Regions from separate parts of the uncultured Citricoccus sp. genome, predicted to be linked through region 3. Evidence: predicted binding sites of a transcription regulator. Region 3 holds the regulator's gene; each other region holds the start of a gene.
What was found. Region 3 encodes HrcA, which represses chaperone genes, less so after heat shock. Its sites were predicted from a motif close to TTNGCACTCGNNNNNNNCGAGTGCNAA; they were not measured.
Positions count from the first base shown of each region.

Region 1: groL (chaperonin GroEL) is a predicted target of HrcA. The motif match lies at 2,839-2,865, and genes of this name have one in related genera.
Region 2: groES (co-chaperone GroES) is a predicted target of HrcA. The motif match lies at 1,222-1,248, and genes of this name have one in related genera.

Region 1 is NZ_CALMQR010000067.1:7,771-12,596, reverse strand. It holds partial or broken gene Q0283_RS07325 (threonine/serine exporter family protein) at 1-750, shown strand, start outside; gene Q0283_RS07320 (uracil-DNA glycosylase) at 778-1,473, opposite strand; gene Q0283_RS07315 (DUF3263 domain-containing protein) at 1,597-1,953, shown strand; gene Q0283_RS07310 (LytR C-terminal domain-containing protein) at 2,037-2,762, shown strand; gene groL (chaperonin GroEL) at 3,043-4,680, shown strand; gene Q0283_RS07300 (DUF4031 domain-containing protein) at 4,819-4,826, opposite strand, start outside.
Region 2 is NZ_CALMQR010000044.1:11,067-15,892, forward strand. It holds gene Q0283_RS03945 (siderophore ABC transporter substrate-binding protein) at 1-1,051, opposite strand, end outside; gene groES (co-chaperone GroES) at 1,420-1,716, shown strand; gene groL (chaperonin GroEL) at 1,951-3,543, shown strand; gene Q0283_RS03960 (dicarboxylate/amino acid:cation symporter) at 3,895-4,826, opposite strand, start outside.
Region 3 is NZ_CALMQR010000073.1:13,599-18,424, reverse strand. It holds gene Q0283_RS08605 (DUF4870 domain-containing protein) at 1-305, opposite strand, end outside; gene Q0283_RS08600 (DUF3097 family protein) at 379-1,263, opposite strand; gene hrcA (heat-inducible transcriptional repressor HrcA) at 1,486-2,499, shown strand; gene dnaJ (molecular chaperone DnaJ) at 2,558-3,691, shown strand; gene Q0283_RS08585 (16S rRNA (uracil(1498)-N(3))-methyltransferase) at 3,702-4,490, shown strand; gene Q0283_RS08580 (PhoH family protein) at 4,609-4,826, shown strand, end outside.

The DNA of each region.
Region 1 (4,826 bases), on a different contig from region 3:
GGCTTCATCGCCACCGTGATCGCCCTGGTGCTCTTCGAGCTCGACGTGCCGCTGGGGCCGTCCCTGGTGGTGGCCGGCGGGATCATGCTCCTGTTGCCGTCGGGCCGCTTCGTCTCCGCGGTGCAGGACGCGATCAACGGCTTCCCCGTGACCGCCGCCGGCAGGTTCGTCTCCGCAGCCCTCATCTTCGCGGCGCTGATCGCGGGGATCATGTCCGCCGTGGTGTTCGCCAGCCTGATGGGCTTCGCGGAACTGGACGTGGACAACGCCAGCTCCTCGACGTACCCGGTCTGGTTCATGGGCCTGCTCGTCTTCCTGGCGGCCGTCTGGGACTCGATCTTCGAGCAGTCCGAGTGGAAGCTGCTGCTGCCCACCGCCCTGGTGTCCCTGACGGGTTTCGTGGCCTACGCCGGCGCGGAGGCCCTGGGCGTGGGACCCCGGCTGACCCCCGCCATCGCCGCCGTGGTCATCGGCGCCGTGGGCCGGTACGTGGCCCTGAGGATGGGCGCGCCCCAGCTCGTGGTGGCCGTGCCGGCCATCCTGTTCCTGCTGCCCGGACTGACCATCTTCCGGTCCATGTACGGCATCGCCATGGACAGCGGCGCCCTCGTGGACGGGCTCGTCGGGCTGTTCAACGCCTCCGCCACCATCATGGCCATCGCCGCCGGCGTGGTCCTGGGCGACACCCTGGCCCGTCCGTTCACCACCGCCCTGCAGGCCAACGAACGGCGCCGGATCGGCCGCCGCTGACCGGTCCGCACGGTGTGGCCGGAGTGGTCAGGAGTGGTCGACGCGCCAGTCGACCGGCTCGGCGCCCCACTGCTCCAGCAGCTCGTTCGTGCGGCTGAACGGCCGCGAGCCGAAGAACCCGCGCCGGGCCGAGAGCGGGGACGGGTGGGCAGACTCGATGATCCCCAGGGGCGCGTCCGCGGGCGCGTGGCGCTGCAGCACCGGGGCCATCTTCCGTGCATCGGCACCCCACAGGATGGCCACCAGCGGGGTGCCTCGTCCGGACAGTGCCTCCACGGCGGCCTCGGTCACCCGCTCCCACCCCAGCCCCCGGTGGCTGGCGGGCTGGCCGGCGGCCACGGTCAGGACCCGGTTCAGCAGCAGCACGCCCTGCCCGGTCCAGGCGGTCAGGTCACCGTGGGGGGCCGGGGGGATGCCGAGGTCCTCGGACAGCTCCTGGTAGATGTTCACGAGTGAGCGCGGCAGCGGTGACACGTGCCGGTCCACGGCGAAGCTCATCCCGATCGGGTGCCCCGGCGTGGGATAGGGGTCCTGGCCCAGGATCAGCACCCGGACCTCGTCGAAGGGCTGCCGGAAGGCCCGCAGGATGTTCTCCGGCGCCGGGAGGACCTGCTCCCCGTCGGCCCGCCGGGCCTTGACCTCGCGCCCGACGGCGTCCAGGGCCTCCTGCTGGGGCGCCAGGGCGCGCTCCCATCCGGGATCCAGTGGTTCGAGCAGTCTCATCGGTGCAGACTATCGAATGACACCGCTGTAGTTCGGCGGAGTAGACTGTGGAGTACTCCGTCCAGCGCCGTGGGTGCCCGAACAGATGCGCGGCGGGGGACCACTTCCCGGAAGGACCTTCCCATGACTGCAGCTGACCCCGTCCCCTCGGAGCGCGAGGACGACCCGCGCGCTGACCGGGGGCAGGACGACGGGCAGGAGGGCGCGGGCGGGCAGGAGCCCGGGGCGTCGTCGTCGGCACTGTCCGAGCGGGACCGGGACATCCTGGACTTCGAGGACCAGTGGTGGAAGTACGGCGGGGCGAAGGACCAGGCGATCCGCGACCGGTTCTCCATCTCGGCCACCACGTACTACCAGGTGCTCAACGGCCTGCTCGACCGCCAGGAGGCCCTGGCCCACAAGCCGATGCTGGTCAAGAGATTGCGTAGACTACGGACGACTCGCCACCGGGCCCGCAGCGCCAGGCGGCAGGAGGCCTGAGCGCCACGGTCATGGGGCCGTGGCCACGTCCGCGGCAGCCACCACGGCGCCGCCCGGTGCCGAAGATCTGGTGATGATGGTCCATGACTGAGTACCCGCGCGATCAGTTCGATGACGTGCCCGAATACCGCAACCGCAAGGGCGGCCATCGGGCCGTGGCGGAGCCGTCCGGCGGCACCGGCCCGTCCGGGCTGACCTGGATCTCGCTCGCCGCCGCCCTGGCCCTGGTGATCGGGGCGTTCTCGTACTTCATCCTGCCCACGCTGCGGGTCCAGGAGACCGCCCGGCCCGGTGCTGCGGAGGCGTCGGTGTCCGGGTCGGCGGCACCGGGGCAGGCAACCTCCCCGGGAATGACCCGGCCCGGTTCCGGGGCGGGGACCGCCGACCCGTCGGCCTCCGGCACGGCCAGGGCGGCGTCGTCGTCCGCGCCACCGGCCCGGTCTCCGGAACCCAGTACGACGCCGCGGAAGACCACGACCCCGCAGCCCACGAAGACGCCGGAACCCACGCCGACTCCCACGCAGACCCAGGAGCCTCAGACGGTGGACTACTCCTTCCCGGTGGAGGTCTACAACGCCTCCCGGGTCAACGGGCTGGCCGGCCGGGTCGGCGGCACCCTCTCCGGTTCCGGCTTCACGGTGGCCACCGCCGGGAACTGGTCGGGATACCCGGTGTCCTCCTCCGCGGTCTTCTACTCGTCGAACCCGGTCACCGCCCAGGCGGTCGCGGCCGGGCTCGGGCTGCCGGCGGTCTATGACGGGCGGATCCCCGGCATCGCCGTGGTGGTCACCGCGTCCTACGCCGGCTGACGTCCCGATGCGCACCCCGCGTTCCGGACGCGGATTCCCCTGCCCGCTGAACAACCGTCCGGGGCCCGGCCCGATGTTTGCACTCGGGTGTGCCGAGTGCTAAATATGGACTAGCACTCAGTGGTTCGGACTGCCAAGGCCCGCAGGCATGCGGGTGGTCCGCGCCACGAGTTTGACCTGAACGTGGTGAGGCCCGGCCCAGGGCCGTCCGTCGCGGGCACTGCACAGGTCGGTTGAACACTGCCAAGCAACGCCAAGGTCCAGAAAGGACAGTGCACACATGGCCAAGACCATTGCATTCGACGAAGAGGCGCGCCGCGGCCTGGAGAAGGGCCTGAACACCCTTGCCGACGCCGTCAAGGTGACCCTCGGCCCGCGCGGCCGCAACGTGGTGCTGGAGAAGAAGTGGGGCGCGCCCACCATCACCAACGACGGTGTCTCCATCGCCAAGGAGATCGAGCTCGAGGATCCGTACGAGAAGATCGGCGCCGAGCTCGTCAAGGAGGTCGCCAAGAAGACCGACGACGTCGCCGGCGACGGCACCACCACCGCCACCGTGCTGGCCCAGGCCCTGGTCAAGGAAGGCCTGCGCAACGTGGCCGCCGGCGCCGACCCGCTGTCCCTGAAGCGCGGCATCGAGAAGGCCGTGGAGGCCGTCACCGCCGAGCTCATCGCCTCCGCCAAGGAGATCGAGACCAAGGAGCAGATCGCCGCCACCGCGTCGATCTCCGCCGCCGACCCGCAGATCGGCGCCCTGATCGCCGAGGCCCTGGACAAGGTCGGCAAGGAGGGCGTCGTCACCGTCGAGGAGTCCCAGACCTTCGGCCTGGAGCTCGAGCTCACCGAGGGCATGCGCTTCGACAAGGGCTACATCTCCGGCTACTTCGTCACCGACGCGGAGCGCCAGGAGACCGTGCTGGAGGATCCGTACATCCTCATCGTCAACTCCAAGATCTCCAACGTGAAGGACATGGTGTCCCTGCTGGAGAAGGTCATGCAGTCCGGCAAGCCGCTGCTGATCATCGCCGAGGACGTCGAGGGCGAGGCCCTGGCCACCCTGGTGGTCAACAAGATCCGCGGCACCTTCAAGTCCGTGGCCGTCAAGGCCCCGGGCTTCGGCGACCGCCGCAAGGCCATGCTGGCCGACATCGCCATCCTCACCGGTGGCCAGGTCATCTCCGAGGAGGTCGGCCTCAAGCTGGAGAACGCCACCCTGGACCTGCTGGGCACCGCCCGCAAGGTCGTCGTCACCAAGGACGAGACCACCATCGTCGAGGGTGCCGGTGACGCCGAGGAGATCGCCGGACGGGTCAGCCAGATCCGTGCCGAGATCGAGAACACCGACTCCGACTACGACCGCGAGAAGCTGCAGGAGCGCCTGGCCAAGCTGGCCGGCGGCGTGGCCGTCATCAAGGCCGGTGCCGCCACCGAGGTGGAGCTCAAGGAGCGCAAGCACCGCATCGAGGACGCCGTGCGCAACGCCAAGGCCGCCGTGGAGGAGGGCATCGTCGCCGGCGGTGGCGTCGCCCTGATCCAGGCCGGCACCAAGGCCTTCGACTCGCTGTCCCTCGAGGGTGACGAGGCCACCGGTGCCAACATCGTCAAGGTCGCCATTGAGGCCCCGATGAAGCAGATCGCCTACAACGCCGGCCTGGAGCCGGGCGTGGTGGCAGCCAAGGTCAAGGGCCTGGCCGCCGGCCACGGCCTGAACGCCGCCACCGGTGAGTACGAGGACCTGCTGGCCGCCGGCATCAACGACCCGGTCAAGGTGACCCGCTCTGCCCTGCAGAACGCCGCCTCGATCGCCGGCCTGTTCCTGACCACCGAGGCCGTCGTGGCCGACAAGCCTGAGCCGGCCGCTGCCATGCCGGGTGGCGACGACATGGGCGGCATGGGCGGTATGGGCGGCATGATGTGATGACCTGCTCCTAGCAGGCATCACCGGCCGTCCGGGCGGGACTGATCCCGCCTCGAACGCCAGTGACGGCGAAGGCCCGGTTCCCGGTTTGTCTCCCGGGGGCCGGGCCTTCTCGTGTCCCGGCCCGGTTCCGGACCGTCAGCGGC
Region 2 (4,826 bases), on a different contig from region 3:
CGTTGACCATGCGGTGCAGGTTGTCCAGGCCGTAGCCGACGAGGTACCAGTCCGCGGGATCGAGGTAGATGACCTTGCCGTTCCGGGCCGCCTTCGTGCCGCTGACCAGGTCGTCGTCCAGCACGTCCTCGGCGGTGGCTCCCTGCCGGCCGAGGGCGGCGTCCTCGTCGATGACGAACAGGTTGTCCGGGTCGGCGTCGGCGATGAACTCGGGGGAGGCCGGAGCGCCGTCCGGGCCCTCGCCCATCACCGGGGTGGCGCTGGGCACGCCGAGCACGTCGTGGATCAGGCCGAAGCGGGACTCCGGGCCGAAGGCCGTGATCTCGCCGGATCCCGTCATCACCACCAGGCCGTTGGTGTTCCCGGCGTCCTTCAGCGTCACCCGGGCATCCTCGATCTTCGTCTCGATCTCGCGGAGCGCGGCCTGCACCTGCATCTCCCGGCCGAAGACCTCGCCCAGGGCGGTGGCGTTCTGGGTGAAGGACTCCATCGGTTCCGCGGGGTCCACGGACAGGTCGATGGTCGGGGCGATCCCGGACAGTTCGGGGTACGCGTCCGCGGTCGCCGCGGAGATGATGATCAGGTCCGGCTCCTCCTCGGCGATGACGTCCAGGTCAGGCTCCGTGAGGGAGCCGACTCGCACCTCCGCGCCGTCCGCCACGGACTGCAGCTCCTCGGGGTAGGGCGCATCCGGCACGCCGTCGGGCTGGATGCCCAGTGCGTTCAGGGAATCCAGGACCCCGAGGTCGAAGACGAAGACCTTCCCGGGATCGGCCGGGACCTCGGTGGTGCCCTGGGCGTGCTCCACGGTGACGGTCTCCGCGCCGGAGCCGGTGGGGGAGGGCGTGGTGGTACCGGGAGCCGTGCCGGATGGCGAGCCGGAGGTGGGCGGCTCGGCGGGCCCGCCGGTGCAGGCGGTCACGAGGACCAGGACCGCGGTCGAGGCGGCGAGCATCAGCGAGGCGCGGCGCAGCGCCCGGGGCCTCGGCCGGGGGCGTGCGGATCGGGGGGTGGTGGCGAGGGGCCCGTCCTGCGGGCCGTGCAGGGACACGATGGTCCTCCCGTGATCAGCGGAGCGGCGGAACCCGCGGCCGTCCGGGGCCCGGCAGGCCGGGGCGATCGCGTCCCCTCCATTGTGTCAGCCCGTGACCGGGTGCGGCCAGAGTCCTGGCCGCGTGCCGGGTCGCGGACCGGCGCTCCGCGCGGCTCCCGGGGACACGACTGGCACTCGCCTTGACCGAGTGCTAAGCCTCGTCCTAGAGTCATTTCTGGCACTCCGGGGCACCGGGTGCCAAGCCTGAAGGACCTGCCATCCGGCACCCGCGACGACGGTTGGCCAGCCTACGGCGCACAGCAGAATCCACTGACGCCGGTCGGACCCCCGTGGTCTGGCCCACCACAGAGAAGGAGAGTACAGACGTGTCTGTCTCCATCAAGCCCCTTGAGGATCGCATTGTTGTCCGTCCGCTGGAAGCCGAGCAGACCACCGCTTCCGGCCTGGTGATCCCGGACACCGCCAAGGAGAAGCCGCAGGAGGGCCAGGTCGTGGCCGTCGGCGCCGGCCGTGTCGATGACAACGGCAACCGCATCCCGGTCGATGTCGCCGAGGGCGACGTCGTGCTCTTCTCCAAGTACGGCGGCACCGAGGTCAAGGTCGGCGGCGAGGACTACCTCGTGCTGTCCGCCCGCGACGTGCTGGCCATCGTCACCAAGTGATCTTCCACCGGACCCGGTCCGTGCCCCCGCACGGCACCGCGTCCGGTTGACGCACCAGGCCCGGCCAGGCACTCCAGCCGGCCGGGCCTGATCGCGTCAGCGCCGACGTCGTGACCTTCCGGCCCCAGGGCCGCGGGAGGGCGCGACGCCGGCCCCCCACCTTCACCTCGACGCGGCGACCGGATGCCCGGCCGGGCCCGGAGCCGCCGTCCACACCCGAAAGGAGCTTCGTTCATGGCGAAGCAGCTTGCCTTCAACGATGAGGCCCGCCGCGCACTGCAGGCCGGCATCGACAAGTTGGCCGACACGGTCAAGGTCACCCTCGGCCCCAAGGGGCGCAACGTCGTCCTCGACAAGGCCTGGGGCGCACCCACCATCACCAACGACGGCGTGACCATCGCCCGTGACATCGAGCTGGACGACCCGTACGAGAACATGGGCGCCCAGCTGGCCAAGGAAGTGGCCACCAAGACCCAGGACGTCGCCGGCGACGGCACCACCACCGCCACCGTGCTGGCCCAGGCCCTCGTCAACGAGGGCATGCGCCAGGTGGCCGCCGGTGCCGCCCCGAACGAGGTCAAGCGGGGCATCGAGGTGGCCGTGGCCGCCATCGACCAGCGCCTGTCCGAGAACGCCGTGGAGGTCTCCGGCAACCACGTCGCCAACGTGGCCGCCATCTCCGCCCAGGACGACACCGTCGGCGAGCTGCTGGCCCGCGCGTTCGACACCGTCGGCACCGACGGCGTCATCACCATCGAGGAGTCCTCCACGACCTCCACCGAACTGGTGGTCACCGAGGGCATGCAGTTCGACAAGGGCTACCTGTCCCCGTACATGGTGACCGACGCCGAGCGCCAGGAAGCCGTCCTGGAGAACCCCTACATCCTGCTGAACTCCGGCAAGATCTCCTCCGTGCAGGAGTTCCTGCCGCTGCTGGAGAAGGTCCTGCAGGCCTCCAAGCCGCTGTTCATCATCGCCGAGGACGTCGAGGGCGAGGCCCTGTCCACCCTCGTGGTCAACAAGATCCGCGGCACCCTGAACGTCGTGGCCGTCAAGGCCCCGGGCTTCGGCGACCGCCGCAAGGCCATGATGCAGGACATCGCCACCCTCACCGGCGCCCAGGTGGTCTCCCCGGACCTCGGCATGAAGCTGGACCAGGTCGGCCTCGAGGTGCTCGGCACCGCCCGCCGCGTGACCGTCACCAAGGACAACACCACGATCGTGGACGGCGCCGGCTCGGCCGACGACGTGAACGCCCGCGTGGCCCAGATCAAGGCCGAGGCCGAGGCCACGGACTCCGACTGGGACCGTGAGAAGCTGCAGGAGCGCCTGGCCAAGCTGGCCGGCGGCGTGGGCGTCATCCAGGTCGGCGCCGCCACCGAGGTGGAGCTCAAGGAGGCCAAGCAGCGCATCGAGGACGCCGTGGCCTCCACCCGTGCCGCCCTCGAGGAGGGCATCGTGGCCGGCGGCGGTACCGCGCTGATCAACGCGCTGTCCGTGCTGGACCAGGACGAGTCCGTCACCGCCCTGTCCGGTGACGCCGCCGCGGGCGTGAACATCGTCCGCAAGGCCCTGGTGCAGCCGCTGCGCTGGATCGCCCAGAACGCCGGCGAGGACGGCTACGTCGTCACCGCCAAGGTGGCCGAGCTGGAGCCGAACCACGGCTTCAACGCCAAGACCGGCGAGTACGGCGACCTGCTGGCCGCCGGCGTGATCGACCCGGTCAAGGTCACCCGCTCCGCCCTGGCCAACGCCGCCTCCATCGCGGCGCTGGTGCTGACCACCGAGACCCTGGTGGCGGACAAGAAGGACGAGGACGAGGACTGATCTCCTGACCTCGGCGGCGGCTCGGTCCACCGCAGCCGCTGACGCCCTCGGGCGTTGACACCGACGACGTGGCATTCCCCGCAGATGCGGGGGATGCCACGTCGTGTTTAAGGGTGTGTGTCCCCCTGCGGTCGGCCCGGAGAGCCCCGAAACCATGACGGAATGGACATGTCCCCCGTGGATCCACGGGGGACATGTCCATTCTGAGATGATGTGCTGCTCGCCGGCGCCGGCGAAGTGGCCACGGGCTCAGCGGGGTCCGGTGAGGGGTGCCGGCGCAGTGGCCCCCGGCTCAGGGGGTCCGGTGGTGCGGGGCCGGGGCCCAGCGGCCCCGGCCCCGCCGAACCCGATTCAGCGGGTGCGCGTGGGCTCGAGCGCGGAATCGTCGGCCGGCCCACCGGTCCCGGAGGTCCCGGACGCCGGAGCATCCGCCGCCTCCAGGGCGTCCTCGTCATCGGCGAGCAGGTTGGCACCGGACCGGGAGGCGTTGTAGCGCTCCTCGTCCAGGACGCCCTCCTGCTTGGAGACCAGCGCGGGCACGAGGGCCTGGCCCACCACGTTCACGCCGGTTCGCCCCATGTCCACGATCGGGTCGACGGCGAGCAGCAGCCCCACGCCGGCCAGCGGCAGGCCCAGCGTGGACAGGGTCAGCGTCAGCATGACCACGCCACCGGTGGTGCCGGCGGTGGCGGCGGAGCCCAGCACGGAGACCAGGATGATCAGCAGGTAGTCCGTCCAGCCCAGCTCGAGGCCGAAGAACTGGGCCACGAACAGGGCGGCGATGGCCGGGTAGATGGCGGCGCAGCCGTCCATCTTGGTGGTGGCGCCCAGGGGCACGGCGAACGAGGCGTAGCCGCGCGGGACGCCGAAGTTGCGCTCGGCCACGCGCTGGGTCACGGGCAGGGTCCCGATCGAGGACCGGGAGACGAAGCCCATCTGGAAGGCCGGCCACATCCCGGTGAAGTACTGCCGGACGGACAGCCCGTGGGCCTTGGCCAGGATCGGGTAGACCACGAGCAGCACCAGGGCCAGTCCGATGTAGATGGCCACCACGAACTTGGCCAGGGTGCCCATGGTGTCCCAGCCGTAGCTGGCCACGGCGTTGCCGATGAGGCCGACGGTGCCGATCGGGGCGATGCGGATGATCCACCACAGCACCTTCTGGATGACCTCGAGCATGGAGGCGGAGAAGTCCAGGAAGGGCTGGGCCTTGGCGCCGAGCTTCAGCGCGGCGATGCCCACGGCGATGGAGATGACCAGCACCTGCAGCACGTTGAAGCTGA
Region 3 (4,826 bases):
CCGACCACGGGGATCAGGGCCAGCAGGTTCGCCACGATCGCCAGCACCGTGGGCGGCAGCGTGAAGTTCAGCGCCTCCTTGGCCTCCTGGGCCGTGAAGGGCCCGCGGTGGCGGAAGACGAGGTAGATCACCAGGGAGGGGACGAAGCCCAGGATGCCGCCGAAGTGCGCCAAGGTGGCCCACTGGCGGTCCTGCGCGGGCGTCAGGGGTGCGGCCTTGGCAGGGGAGCCCTGCAGGTGCTGGTCGCGCCGGGGCGCGGCGACCGGACGCTGGCGGTGCGGACCGCTGGGCTGCTGCTGTGACACGTCCTTCTGCCTCTCGGGAGTGGGGGTACTACGCCGGATTCCGTAGGACATCCTACGTGGATATCCGCCGCTGCTAGTCGCCCACGGCGGTGAGGAAGTCGATGACCTCCTCGACGCGGCCCAGCAGGGCGGGCTCGAGGTCGGCGTAGGTGCGCACCCGGGAGAGCAGCCGCTTCCAGCCGAGGCCGACGTCCTCCTTGGTCCGGTGCGGCCAGCCCAGGCCCTTGAGGATCCCGGTCTTCCAGTCCTGGCCCCTGGGCACCACCGGCCAGGCCTCGATGCCCAGCACGGCCGGCTTGATGACCTGCCAGACGTCCACGTAGGGGTGGCCGACGATCAGCACGTTGCCGCGCGCCCCGGGCACCCGCATCGCCTCCGCGGCGATGCGCTCCTCCTTGGACCCGGACACGAGGTGGTCCACGAGGATCCCGAGCCGGCGCTGCGGCCCGGGGGAGAAGTCGGCGATCGCACCGGCGAGGTCATCCACGCCGTGCAGGGGCTCGACGACGATCCCCTCCAGCCGGAGGTCCTCACCCCAGACCTTCTCCACCAGCTCGGCGTCGTGCAGGCCCTCCACCCAGATGCGGGAGGCGCGCGCGGTGCGGGCCCGGGCGTGGCTCACCCGCACGGACCCCGACGCCGTCCTGGCCGGCAGGGCCTTGCCCGTCACCCCGAGCGTGCGGCCCGGAGCGGCAGGCGCGGGGGGCACCACCTGGACCGGGTCGCCGTCCACGAGGAAGCCGAAGCCCAGCGGGAAGGACTTCGTCCGGCCCCTGCGGTCCTCCAGCACCACCAGGTGCACCCCGCCGGACTTCTCCACCCGCAGGACGGCCCCGGTGAATCCCGTGCCGGCGTCCTCCAGGACCGTGCCGCGGTCCGCGGGGACCTCCGGCACGGCGCGGGCCGCCGGCCGGAAGCCGCCGTCCAGGGTGCCGGGTCCCCAGCTGTTCCATTCCATGGGCCCCGACGCTAGCAAGGCGTCCCGGAGAACCCGGGGAACGGCTCGCGCCCGGCGTGAACCGGGTCGTGGGCGGAGCGGGACGGCTCGGACACGACCGGGTGGCGGGAGGCGCCGGGAGCGGACTGGACAGAGGTATTAGACTTGGCACTTGAACTCGACGAGTGCTAAGTGCATGGCCGGGACGACCGGTGCACCACTGACCGACGACGGGAGGGTGAGATGAGCGAGCAGCCGCGCCGCATGCAGGTGCTGCAGGCGATCGTGGAGGACTACGTGGCCTCCCGGGAACCGGTCGGCTCCAAGGCCCTCGTGGACCGCCACCAGCTGGGCGTGTCCTCGGCGACCGTGCGCAATGACATGGCCGCCCTGGAGGACGAGGGGCTGATCGTGGCCCCGCACACCTCGGCCGGGCGCATCCCGACGGACAAGGGCTACCGCGTCTTCGTGGACCAGATCTCCGAGGTCAAGCCGCTCTCGGCCGCGGAGCGCCGGGCTGTGCAGACCCTGCTGGACTCCTCCGATGACCTGCACGAGATGATGTCCCGCACCGTCCGGCTGCTCTCCCAGCTGACCCACCAGGTGGCCGTGCTGCAGTACCCGCACCTGGACTCCTCCACCGTGCGGCACCTGGAGCTGGTCGCCCTGGCCCCCCGCCGCGTCCTGGCGGTGGTGATCCTGTCCTCCGGCCAGGTGGACCAGCGCGCCGTCACCACCGAGCAGGACGTCTCGGAGACCTCCCTGAACGCCCTGAAGCAGCTGTTCCTGCGCCACCTCGACGGCCTGACCCCCGTCCAGGCCGCCGACGGGCTCCGGGCCGCCATGGCGACCGTGCCGGAGCAGGACCGGGAACTGGCGGGCGTCCTGGCCGGCCAGCTGGACCAGTTGCTGGCAGCCCGGCGCGAGGACCGCATCATCATGGCCGGCACGGCCAACCTGGCCCGGTCACCGGGGGACTTCCCGTACTCGATCGGCCCCATCCTGGAGGCCCTCGAGGAGCAGGTCGTGCTGTTGCGCCTGCTGACCGAGATGGAGCAGGATGTGCGGGGCCTGAGCGTGCGCATCGGGTCCGAGAACACCGGTTCGCTGGCCGAGACCTCGGTCATCGCGGCCGGTTACGGACCCGGGGCCGGCGCCAAGCTCGGGGTCGTCGGACCCACCCGCATGGACTACCCCGGCACCATGACCGCGGTCCGCGCCATCGCCCGCTACCTGTCCAGGATCCTGTCCCAGTAGACTGCCGGGCCGCATCAGACCCGAACACGAATCCCGTCCGGAAGGAATACCCCACACCGTGGCAGACCACTACGAGGTCCTCGGCGTCAGCCGTGACGCCTCTGCCGAGGAGATCAAGCGCGCCTACCGCAAGCTGGCCCGCAAGCTCCACCCCGACGTCAACCCCGCCCCGGAGGCCGGAGACCAGTTCAAGGAGGTCACCCGCGCCTACGAGGTGCTCTCGGACGAGGACAAGCGGCGCAACTACGACGCGACCGGCCACGAGAACGGCACCGGCGGCATGGGCGGATTCGGCGGGGGTGACTTCGGCGGCTTCCAGGACATCTTCGAGACGTTCTTCGGGGGCGGTGGCGGCATGGGCGGCGGCGGGCGTGGCCCGGCGAGCCGGTCCCGCCGCGGCCAGGACGCGCTGATCACCGCGCGGATCGACCTGGTGGACGCCGTGTTCGGCGTGGACAAGACCCTCGAGGTGGACACCGCGGTGGTCTGCCCGGAGTGTGACGGCTCCTGCTGCCGGCCCGGCACCCACCCCGAGACCTGTTCCATCTGCCACGGCCAGGGCGCCATCCGCCGCCCCGTCCGTTCCATCCTGGGCACGGTGATGGCCGCCGAGACCTGTTCGGCGTGCCAGGGCTTCGGCACCGTCATCCCGGATCCCTGCCGCGAGTGCAACGGCCAGGGCCGCGTGCGCGACCGCGCGTCCCTGACCATCAAGATCCCCGCCGGCGTCGCCACCGGCACCCGCATCCAGTTGGCCGGACGGGGGGAGGCCGGCCCGGGCGGCGGCCCCAACGGCGACCTCTACGTGGAGATCGACGTCCGGCACCACGACGTGTTCACGCGGGACGGCGACGACCTGCTGGCGACCATGACCGTGCCGATGACGGCCGCCGCCCTGGGCACCGAGCTCACGCTGGACACCTTCGACGGTGAACAGCAGGTGCCGGTCCGGGCGGGCACCCAGTCGGGTGAGGTGCAGGTGCTCAAGGGCCTGGGCGTCGGGCGGCTGCGCGGTTCCGGCCGCGGGGACCTGAAGGTCACCCTGCGCGTGGAGACCCCCACCCGGCTCGACGACGAGCAGCGGCGACTGCTCGCGGAGCTCGCGATGGCCCGCGGTGAGGAGGCCGTGCACGGCAGCACCGAGCACCGCGGGCTGTTCTCCAAGCTGCGGGACAACCTCAAGAACCTGTGAGCGATCGCCCGTGAGCAACCCGCTGTTCTACCTCGACGCCGGTTCGCTGGCCACCACCGCGCCCGGTGACGCCGTCGTGCTCACCGGCGCCGAGGCCCGCCACGCCGCCCAGTCGATGCGGCTGGGCCCGGGGGAGCCGCTCGACGTAGCCGACGGCTCCGGACGCCGGGTCACGGCGACCGTCGTCGCCGCCGCCCCCGACCGGCTGGAGGCGACCGCCCGGTCCGTCACGGACGAACCGGCACCGCTTCCGGAGCTGGTCCTCGTGCAGGCACTGGCCAAGGGCGACCGGGACCTGATGGCCGTCCAGGCCGGAACCGAGCTCGGGCTGGACGCGGTCCATCCCTGGCAGGCCGAGCGCTCCATCGTGCGGTGGACGGGCGGGAAGCCGGGCAAGGGCGCCCGGACCGACAAGACGGCCAAGGCCCTGGCCAAGTGGGAGGCCGCCCTGCTGGCGGCCGCGAAACAGGCCCGGCGCACCCGGGTGCCGGAGGCCCGCGAGATGCTCGACGGCGTCGGGGTCGCGTCAGTCTGCGGCCCCGGGACGCTGGTGCTGGTCCTCCACGAGGAGGCGCAGGCCCCGCTCGGCGAGGCGGTGGCCGAGGCGGCCGCCGTGGACCGGATCGTGATGGTCGTGGGCCCCGAGGGCGGCATCAGCCCGGCCGAGCTCACGGCGCTCACCCAGGCCGGGGCCGTGCCCGTCCTGCTGGGGCGCAACGTGCTGCGGTCCTCCACCGCGGGGCCCGCGGCGACCGCCGTCGTCCAGCAACTGCTGGGACGTTTCGGGTCCCGGTCGTAGACTTCCACCAGAGCCACCCACCACAGCAGGAGCTGAACCCCCCGCCTTGAGCCTCCCCACCGATTCGACCGGAACCGACCGGGACCAGATCACCATCACCTTCGCCTCCGCCGAGGACATGGTCCGGACCCTGGGCACGCAGGACCTGTTGCTGCGCATCCTCGAGGGCATCTACCCCGGACTGGCCCTGGCCGTCCGGGGCCAGGACCTGGACGTGGACGGGCGGACCGCCGACGTGGGCCAGGCGCGCCAGATCATCGAGGACCTCAACGTGCTGGCCCGGCGGGGCACCACGATCACCCCGGAGGTGGTGGAACAGGTGTCCACCCTGGTCCG